Regions from separate parts of the Arthrobacter sp. Y3224198 genome, predicted to be linked through region 1. Evidence: riboswitches for the same ligand, from Rfam matches in the RefSeq annotation. Region 1 holds a riboswitch; the other holds the start of a gene.
The links. Region 1 has a riboswitch for thiamine pyrophosphate ahead of thiM (hydroxyethylthiazole kinase). Riboswitches for the same ligand answer to the same signal wherever they lie in the genome.
Positions count from the first base shown of each region.

Region 2: it holds a riboswitch for thiamine pyrophosphate, as region 1 does, so the genes downstream of both, AC5RUF_RS13985 (ECF transporter S component) here and thiM (hydroxyethylthiazole kinase) in region 1, are expected to answer to the same signal.

Region 1 is NZ_JBNHFG010000012.1:69,465-74,325, reverse strand. Features, by position in the region: gene AC5RUF_RS09015 (sensor histidine kinase) at 1-370, shown strand, start outside; gene AC5RUF_RS09010 (response regulator) at 411-1,070, shown strand; partial or broken gene AC5RUF_RS09005 (maleylpyruvate isomerase family mycothiol-dependent enzyme) at 1,185-1,778, shown strand; gene AC5RUF_RS09000 (serine hydrolase domain-containing protein) at 1,845-2,975, opposite strand; TPP riboswitch at 3,079-3,168, shown strand; gene thiM (hydroxyethylthiazole kinase) at 3,151-4,032, shown strand; gene thiE (thiamine phosphate synthase) at 4,029-4,715, shown strand; gene thiD (bifunctional hydroxymethylpyrimidine kinase/phosphomethylpyrimidine kinase) at 4,703-4,861, shown strand, end outside.
Region 2 is NZ_JBNHFG010000033.1:15,949-20,809, reverse strand. Features, by position in the region: gene AC5RUF_RS14005 (Na+/H+ antiporter subunit E) at 1-87, shown strand, start outside; gene AC5RUF_RS14000 (MrpF/PhaF family protein) at 84-344, shown strand; partial or broken gene mnhG (monovalent cation/H(+) antiporter subunit G) at 349-690, shown strand; gene AC5RUF_RS13990 (DUF4235 domain-containing protein) at 936-1,199, opposite strand; TPP riboswitch at 1,326-1,459, shown strand; gene AC5RUF_RS13985 (ECF transporter S component) at 1,554-2,177, shown strand; gene AC5RUF_RS13980 (ABC transporter ATP-binding protein) at 2,180-3,844, shown strand; gene AC5RUF_RS13975 (energy-coupling factor transporter transmembrane component T family protein) at 3,901-4,677, shown strand; gene AC5RUF_RS13970 (aminodeoxychorismate lyase) at 4,681-4,861, opposite strand, start outside.

The DNA.
Region 1 (4,861 bases):
GGAAACCCTGGCCGCAGGTGCCGCCCTGCCCACCACTGTGACCTACGCCCTGGCCCGCCGGCCGGATCCGGCCATTGAAGCCATTGCCTACTTCTGCGCCGCCGAGCTGGTGACCAACGCTGCCCGACACGCCCGCGCCAGCCGGATCGAAATCTCCGTTACCGCGCACAACGACGGCGAGGGGCTGCTGCTGACCGTCGCCGACGACGGGCGGGGCGGTGCCGCCGTCGGCCGCCGTGCAGGCCACCACACCGGGCTGGCCGGGCTGCAGGAACGTTCCGGGGCGGTGGACGGATGGCTGGACATCGCCTCACCGGCGGGCGGGCCCACCCGGATCACCGTGGAGCTTCCGCTATCGTCGAAGGCATGATTCCCCAGCGCCGCCTTCCCTGCCCTGCCCCTGCTGCCGCATGAGAATTGCGCTGGCCGAGGATTCCACGCTGCTGCGTGTGGGCCTGACCGAGCTGCTGACCAGCCGGGGACACGAGGTGGTCACCGCCGTCGACAACGCCGCGGACATGCTCGCCGCCCTGGACGCGGCCGACGACGGCGAACTGCCCGATGTTGTGGTGCTGGACAACCGGATGCCGCCAACCTTCACCAACGAGGGCATCCAAGCGGCCCTGACACTGCGCCGTACCCATCCGGAGGTGGGCGTGCTGGTGCTCTCGCAGTATGTGGAGACCCGGTATGCCGCTGAGTTGCTGGCCGGTCATCCCGCCGGGGTCGGCTACCTGCTCAAGGACCGGGTGGCCGACGTCGGCGACTTCCTGGCTGCCCTGGCACGCCTGGCGCGCGGCGAGACCGTGCTGGATCCCGAGGTGGTACAGCAGCTCATGGGCGCCTCCCGACACCGCACGGACCTCCAGCGCCTGACCCCGCGGGAGAGGGAGGTCCTGGAACTGATGGCCCAGGGCCGCGCCAATGCCGCCGTGGGGAGCACCCTGTTCCTCTCCGCCGGGGCGGTGGAAAAGAACATCACCTCCATCTTCGCCAAACTGGGCCTGCAACAGAGTCCGGAGGACCACAGGCGCGTCCTCGCGGTGCTGGCGTACCTGCAGTCGGCCTAGCCTGCGTGCATCCCAAGTGCATCGGCGGTCATTGCCGACCCGCCCTGGCATCGGGCGGCTAGGCTGGCGGCTTAACGGCAATCCCGGTCATCCCGGGCGAAGGACGGTGTGGTTATGACTCTCGACAGCAATCCGGGACGGGCAGCCGAGCTGTGCATCGAAGCCCAGGAGCGGTTGATGCGTTCCGTGTCCGGCCTGGCCGACAACGATGTCCGTGCGCCAAGCCTGCTCCCCGGCTGGACAGTCGGGCATGTCCTCACCCATCTGGCCCGCAATGCCGACGGGATCGGGCGGCGCCTCTCCGGGGCGTTGGAGGGTCTCGACCTCCCCAAGTACCCTGGCGGCACGGCGCAGCGCGAGGGTGAGATCGAAGCCGGGTCCGGCAGGTCCGCACCGGAGATCATCAGTGATCTCGCGGCCAGCCAAACAGCGCTCGAGGCCGTTCTGGCCCGTTACGCCGAGGCCGGCTTCCCAAACGGCCACTTCCTCGGCGGGGAGCATTACGGGGTGATGGAATGCCCCGCGCACCGGCTGCGCGAAGTGGAGATGCACCACGCGGATCTGGGTCTCGGCTACGGGCCGGCGGACTGGCCCGAGGAGTATGTCGCCTGGGACCTGCCGGTGCTACTGGCCACGGTCCCGGAGCGGCTCGGCTCCGCCGGCGACCGCCGGAGGTTCATGGCCTGGCTGGCGGGCCGGGGCCCTCTCGACACCGGCACTGGCCCCTTGGTGACTGGTGGTCCGGTGGGTCCGGAACGGACCCTCAGCCCGCCACTACCGGTATACAGTCTCCCGCAGCGCACCGAACGGCTCCCAGAAGTAGTCAAAGCTGTCCTGCGGCCCACCCATAAACCGCTGGGTGAACACCACGCCGATGTCCCCGTTCGGATAGACGGCGGCACTGACCCCGGTTCCGCCGGCCCAGCCCCACATACCCGGTTCGGACCACGGCGCTCCCAGCCCGGTCTGCACCGCGGTCATGAAACCCCAGGACTCGTCCGGACCGGACATTTCCGTCATTCCCACCCGCTGCGGAGAGGTGAGCTGGTCTTCGGTCATCTGCTGCCGCAGCTCGGCGGGCAGCACGGCGTCGTCGGCCAGCTGCGCCAGGAACCTCAGGTAGTCGGGCGCCGTGGACACCAGTCCGCCTGCCAGGGACTCGAACTTGGGCGGCACCGCCATGGCATCCCGGTAGGAGACCATTTCCCGGAGCCCGCCGTCGGCCTCCCCGTAGACGGCCGGGAACACTTCTTTCCCGGTCGGAAACCCGGTGCCGGTGAGCCCGAACGGCTTACTGATCCGCTCCTGCAGCAGCTCTGCCACTGACGCGTCACCGGCCTTGGCCAGCACTGCCGAGAGCAGGTCCGCACACGCGTGGTACATCCAAAGGTCACCGGGCTGATGCGCCAGCGGCAGGGCAGCGAGGCGGGCCAGATACTCCTCGGGTGTCAGGTCCGGCGGGTTCGGCCCCCACAACAAATCCCGGGTGGCCGCGGCGTAGGGCGTGGACCCGAAATCGATGCCGAATCCCGCAGTGAAGGTCAGCAGGTGGCGTACGGTGATCGGCCCGCGGGCGGGAACTGACACGGACAGCGGCGCATCGGGGGTGGCGAGCACCCGCAGGTGTCCCAGCGCGGGGAACATACGGGAAATGTCTTCCTCCAGTTCCAGCGTGCCGTCCGCCAGCAGGGACAGCGCCAGGGCGCCGCCAACGGGCTTGCTGAGCGAGGAGATCCGGAACGGGGTGTCCTCGTCCATGAGTGCGGTTCCGCCCGCATCCAGGAATCCGGTGGCGAAAATTTCCGATTCGCCGTTAATCCGAACCCCCGCCACCAGCCCGGGACACCAGCCGGAGCTGACGGTCTCGGCCAGGCGGTCCCACAGGGGTTTGGCTATCCCGGGCATGGCTCAACTCTGCGCACGCGGACCGGGCCAGTCAACGCCTGGCGCGGCCCAACCGGCTCCGGCGGCCCCTTTGCCTTTGGGCTCCGCCGCTCGTAGAGTCATCTGCAGTGACACGGGGTGCCGCACGGCTGAGATGAAACCCGTTGAACCTGATCTAGTTAGAACTAGCGAAGGGATGTCGCGAATGACTATTCGCCTCACACCGTTAACCGTTTCCGACCATTTGGCGCGCCTGCGTGCCGATCCGCCGCTTGTGCAGTGCCTGACCAACACCGTGGTCACGAACTTCACCGCCAACGTGCTCCTGGCAGTGGGCGCAGCACCGGCCATGACCGACATTCCCGGCGAGGCCGGCCCGTTTGCCCGGATGGCCTCCGCCGTGTTGATCAATCTGGGGACCCCGCACGGGGAACAACGCGCCGCCATGCTCGAAGCAGCCGAAGCAGCCAACGACGCCGGGATCCCCTGGGTGCTGGACCCGGTCGCGGTTGGCAGCCTGCCGGTCCGCACCGCCCTGGCCGCCGAGTTGCTGGAGATGCGCCCCACCGCGATCCGGGCGAATGCTTCCGAGATCATAGCGCTCGCCGGCCTGGGCGGCGGCGGTCGCGGTGTGGATGCAACCGACGACCCTGAAGCGGCCCTCCCCGCAGCCGCCCTGCTCGCGGGCAAGTACGGCAGCGTGGTGGCCGTCTCCGGCGCTACGGATGTGGTTACCAACGGCACCGTGACGCTTCGGCAGTCCAACGGCAGCCCCCTGCTCACCAAGGTCACCGGCGGCGGTTGTGCCCTGGGCGCCGTCACCGCTGCTTTCCTGGCTGTGGCGGACCGTCCGGTTCCCGCTGGCGGTTCAGAAGCGGCCGCTCCGGAACCCGGGCGCTCGTCAGCCGACGACGGCGCCAGGCTGGCGGCGGTGGCCTCCGCCACCGCCGCGTACACCGTGGCCGCGGAGCAGGCAGCAGCGTCCGTATCCGGTCCGGGAAGCTTCGCCCCCGCATTCCTTGACGCCCTGTGGAACCTGGACGCTGCCGCAATCGCCGAACGGCTGGCCTCCGCATGAGCACCGTTACCGCCCCTGCTACCGGCCGGCCCCGGGACGCCGCCCGAAATACCGGAATCTACCTGGTCACCGACACCCTCCAGTGCGGAACCCGCGGCGTGGTCGACACCGTACGGGCCGCTGTCGCGGGCGGTATACGCACCGTGCAGCTGCGGGAGAAGCATGTTTCCGCTGCGGACTTCCACTCGCTGGTGCTGGCCGTGGCCGCGGCCGTCGGCCATCAAGCGGTGCTGCTGGTGGATGACCGCGTGGATGTTTATCTGGCCGCGCGTGCCGCCGGAGCTGCGGTCCACGGGGTGCATGTAGGCCAAAGCGACCTGCCCGTTAAGGCGGTGAGGCAGCTCGTGGGCCCGGATGCCGTCGTCGGACTTACAGCGAACACGGACGCGCATCTGGCGGCGGTGCGGATCCTGCCCGCGGGAACCGTGGACTATCTGGGCGCCGGGGTCATCCGGCCTACCAGCACCAAACCCGACCATCCGGAACCCCTGGGTTTGGAAGGGTTCCGGTCCTTCGCCCAGGCATCCCCGCTCCCTTGTGTCGCGATCGGCGGGATCCGCCCAGCCGATATCGGGCCGCTGCACGCCGCCGGAGCCTCGGGCGCAGCCGTGGTGTCCGCCGTCTGCGCCGCAGCCGATCCGCGCCGCGCCGCCGAGGAGCTGGTGTCAGCATGGAACCGGTGAGAATCCCCCGGATCCTGAGCATTGCCGGGACCGACCCCAGCGGCGGCGCCGGCATTCAGGCGGACCTGAAGTCCATTGCGGCCACCGGCGGCTACGGGATGGCCGTGGTGACGGCACTTGTGGCGCAGAATACCCGGGGCGTGCGG
Region 2 (4,861 bases), on a different contig from region 1:
CGCGTCATGGGCACCAAGGAAGAACTGGCCGCGCTCCAGGCGGAGAGCGCCGAATCGCGGCAGCAGAAGATTGGAGGCGGCGCATGATGGGCGTAGCTGTAGTGGTCGTATCCGTGATGCTGGCCGTGGCCGGTGCCGGAGCCATTTACCGGATTGCCCGCGGCCCCTCGATCCTGGACCGGGTCATTGCCACGGATGTCCTGCTCGCGATTGTGGGTGCCGCCCTGGTGACGGATATGATTGTCTACCGCAACCTGGATTACCTCGCCCTGCTGGTGGCCATTTCACTGATCGGGTTCCTCGGCTCGGTGACCGTGGCCCGCTTCGTCACGGACAGGAGGTAAGGCAATGGAAGACACCGTATACGACGCCATAGCCGCAGTGCTGATGATCGGCGGCGCCCTGATGTCGCTGGCCGCAGCTATCGGCCTGATCCGCTTTCCGGACCTCCTGAGCCGCATGCACGCGGCGACCAAGCCGCAGGTACTGGGCCTGCTGCTGTTCCTGCTGGCCATGGCCGTGTCCTTCCGCAGCTGGAAACTGCTGCCCATCCTGGCCGTGGCATGGCTCTTTATGCTCCTGACCGCACCGGTCTCTGCCCACATGGTGGGCCGGGCCGGCTACCGGACCAAGCACCTGCGGCCGGAGCTGCTGGTGATCGACGAGCTGGACGACGTCGTGGAACGGGCCCAGCGCCTGCTCCAGGATGCCGAGGCCGAGGAGATGGAAAACGACAACGACGATCCCCGGGTGGACGACGATCCGGGAGCTGCTGCCTATACCGGGGAGCTGGACGACGACGAACTGCTCGCCGCCCGCCAGCGCAAGCCGCAGGAATAGGCACAGCGGTTAAACAACAGCGCCCGGCCCCGGAAATCCGGGCCGGGCGCTGTGCTGTGTACCGCCGGCTGGGCGGTGCTGGGAAACTGTGGCGCTTAGACGACCTCAGGGGTCTTCTGGTACCGCTGGATGGCCCGCTGCGTTCCACGGTTTGTCAGGACACGGATCACCGAGCTGACGGCGCCGGAAACCACGGCGAAGGCGACGGCCGAACGCAGGCTGTTTTCGAGGCTGCCTTCAGCGTCCTTGGGCGGCTCGTTGCCGGTGGCCTTGGTCCAGACGAAATCCAGCACCTTGGCGGCCACGATGCCGGACAGGATGCTCGCTCCGGTTCCGAGCAGTTTGAGGATCAGGTTCATGAGTACTCCTAGCTTCGGGCGTTTGTCCTAACCCTACGGTATCCGCTGTCAGCCGCATGGTCCCGGTACGGCCGCAGATCAGGGTGCCTGTGAAGAAGCCGAAGGCGTGTGTAGAGTGGAACCGCAAACACACGACAGGGGAGCGCACGTCCACGGCAGCCTTAGGGCAGCAGGGGGCAAGGCGCTGAGAGTGCGGATCACCGCAGACCCTCGAACCTGATCCGGTTAGTACCGGCGAAGGGAGTCGAGAGCTCAGGGAAATACCAGCCCGGAGGCCGGCCAACACCGGACTTCGCGGTGCCGGCCTGTGCCGGCGCGCTATGACCCTCCCCTCCTGCTTTCAGGAGGATTTTCATGAACAGGTTCGATTCCGCTGCGGCGCCGTCCGCAGCACGTCCGGCAGCCCCCGTGCGTACGTGGCGGGTGGTGGACATAGTTGTCGCTTCCGTTGTGGCGGTGGCCGTCGGCATCATTTTCTGGGCCTGGTCCCTGGGGTATGCCGGGATCAGCGCGCTGACCGCGGCGTTTCCGCCGCTGGCCGGCCTGTACACCGGCGGCTGGCTGATTGCCGGCGTGCTGGGCGGGTTGATCATCCGCAAGCCCGGCGCTGCGATTTACTGCGAAATGCTGGCCGCGGCGGTTTCCGGCGTGCTGGGAACCCAGTTCGGACTTTCCGTGCTGCTCTCCGGTTTCCTGCAGGGCCTGGGCGCCGAACTGGTGTTCCTGGTATTCCTGTACCGCCGTTTCACGCTCCCGGTGGCTCTGCTGGCCGGACTCGGGTCCGGCCTGTTCCTGGGGCTGAGCGAAAACATTCTCTACAACGTGGAGTGGGCGGGGCAGTGGAAGCTCCTTTATGTTCTGCTCACCGCCGTCTCGGGCGCGCTGCTGGCCGGCGGACTGTCCTGGCTGGCAGTGCGCGCACTGGCCCGGACCGGCGCCCTGGCACCGTTCGCGGCGGGGCGGACCGGGAAGGCGTAGCCATGCTTTTCCGCAAAAAGGGCGTCAGGAACCAGGCGCCTGGTGCCGGCGCGGCCCCGCCGGTCCTGCCCGACAGCCACTCCCGCCCCGCATCTGTAACAGCGCAGGGCTGGGGGTGGCAGCACGGCGGCAGGTCCGGCCCGGCAGTGTCCGGACTGGACCTGGCGGTGGCCCCCGGTGAACGCGTCCTGCTCCTCGGTGCGTCCGGAGCGGGAAAATCCACGTTCCTGCACGCCCTGGCCGGAGTGCTTGGCCCGGATACGGGCGGGGAAGAACACGGCACCCTCAGGGTGGACAACCTGCATCCGGCGGACCGCTCGGTGCGCGGGCGGACCGGACTGGTCCTGCAGGACCCCGACGCCCAGACCGTTCTCTCCCGGGTGGGCGACGAGGTGGCTTTCGGCGCGGAGAATCTCGCGGTCCCGGCCGGCGAGATCTGGCCACGGGTGCGCCGGGCGCTGGCCGACGTGGGCCTCAACCTGCCGCTGGACCGCTCAACGGCCGCGCTTTCGGGCGGTCAAAAGCAGCGCCTGGCCCTGGCATCGGTGATGGCCATGGAACCGGGACTCCTGCTGCTCGACGAGCCCACCGCCAACCTGGACCCGGAAGGCGTCACGGAGATCCGTGACGCGGTGAGCCGGGTCCTGGACCGGACCGGCGCCACCATGGTTGTGGTGGAACACCGGGTGGAGGTGTGGGCCGGAATAGTGGACCGGGTGGTGGTCCTCGCCGCCGGTGGCGGAGTCCTTGCCGACGGCACACCGGCGGAGGTGCTGGGAAATGCCGGGCGCCGCCGGGCACTGGCCGAAGCCGGTGTGTGGCTGCCGGGCACCCGCCCCGACATTCCGGGCGGTCCGTGGACCCCTGCCGCCGCCGGTCCGCGCCTGCTCCAGGCCCGCGGACTGGCTGCCGCCCGCACCGCCCGCGGTCCCGCCGTCGTTCACGGCGCGGACCTGGACCTGGACGCCGGGACCGCCGTCGGCATTACCGGTCCCAATGGTGCCGGCAAGTCCACGCTCGCCCTGACACTGGGCGGACTGCTCCGGCCCCGGGAAGGGACGGTTGCAGCGGAGCCGGCCTTGGCCGGCAAAGCCGCCGCGGACCCGTTCCGGTGGAGTTCGGCTCAGCTGGTGGACCGGATCGGCACCGTGTTCCAGGAACCCGAACACCAGTTCCTGACCAACACGGTGCTGGATGAACTGGCCTTCGGCCCCCGGCGTCTCGGCCGGGACACAGAAGACCAGGTGCGGGCCCGGGTGCAGGAACTGGCCGAAAGGCTGCGCCTGGACGCGCTGCTCGGGGTCAATCCGTTCACCCTGTCCGGCGGCGAGAAACGCCGCTTGTCCGTGGCGACCATGCTGGCCACAGCGCCCGCCATCCTGTTGCTGGATGAGCCCACGTTCGGACAGGATGCCCGGACGTGGGCGGAACTGGTGGCGCTGCTGCGCGGGCAGCTGGCCGAGGGACGCTGTGTGGTGTCCGTGACCCATGACGCGGACTTTGTCCGGGCATTGTCCTCCCGCACCCTGCGGGTGGCAGACGGGGCCGTCAGCGAGACGGTCGGGGCCGCGGAACCCGGCCCGCAGCCAGACGCGCAAGCCGGTGGGCAGACTGGCCCGCCGCCAGATCGGCAAGCCGGGCGTCCGGTTGCTGAGGTCCGCCCGTGAGCGCGGTCCTACCGGCGCAGGGGGCCGGCGCTCCGGACGCCGGCGCAAGCGGGGCCATCCCGCTGCGGACGACTTTCCTGGCCCGTGCCAATCCGCTGTCCAAGCTGGCATCTGCCGCCCTGCTGACGCTGGCAGTACTGGTGACCGTGGATTGGGTCAGTGCCGCCGTCGTGCTGTCCCTGGAAGTCCTCCTGCTGCCGCTGCTGCACATCCGGCCCGGCACCCTGCTGCGGCGGATCTGGCCGCTGCTGGTGGCAGCGCTGATTGGGGCGTGGGGTACCGCGCTGCTGGCGGAGAAAACCGGAACCGTGCTGCTGGAAGCGGGGCCGCTGGTGCTGACTTCCGGTTCGGTGGCAGCCGGCATCGCCATCGGGCTGCGCGGCCTGGCCATCGCACTGCCGGGGATCTATCTGCTGGCCAGCACCGATCCCACGGACCTGGCCGACGCGCTGGCGCAGAAGCTGCGGCTGCCGCATCGGTTTGTCCTGGGTGCCCTGGCGGCCATGCGCCTGGTCGGGCTGCTGGTCCAGGAGTGGCAGACCATCGGGTTGGCGCGGCACGCCCGCGGGGCCGGGCCCGACGCCGGGGGACTGGCACGGCTGAAGGGGTTCGCCGGGCAGTCCCTGGCGTTGCTGGTGCAGGCCATCCGGCGGGCCACCCGGCTGGCGGTGGCCATGGAAGCGCGCGGATTCGGTGCCGAGGAACGGACCTGGGCGCGGACCTCCGTGTTCAGCCGGACCGACGCCATGGTGCTGGCCGCAGGGGTTGCCGTGTCGGCTGCCGCCGTGGCCGCCGCGGTGGCGGCGGGAACGTTCAACTTCATCCTGACCTGACGGTCAGAGCGCTGCTTCGGCCAGCCGGGACAGCTCGGTGTTGAGGGTTTCCGAGAAGGGCAGTTCGCGTCCGTCGATGGAACGCACCGGCACCAGCAGCCGGATGCTGGAGGCCAGCCACACGCCGTCGGCCGCGAAGAGATCCTCCGGCACCAGCGGCCCGTAGCCCAGTTCCCAGCCGGCG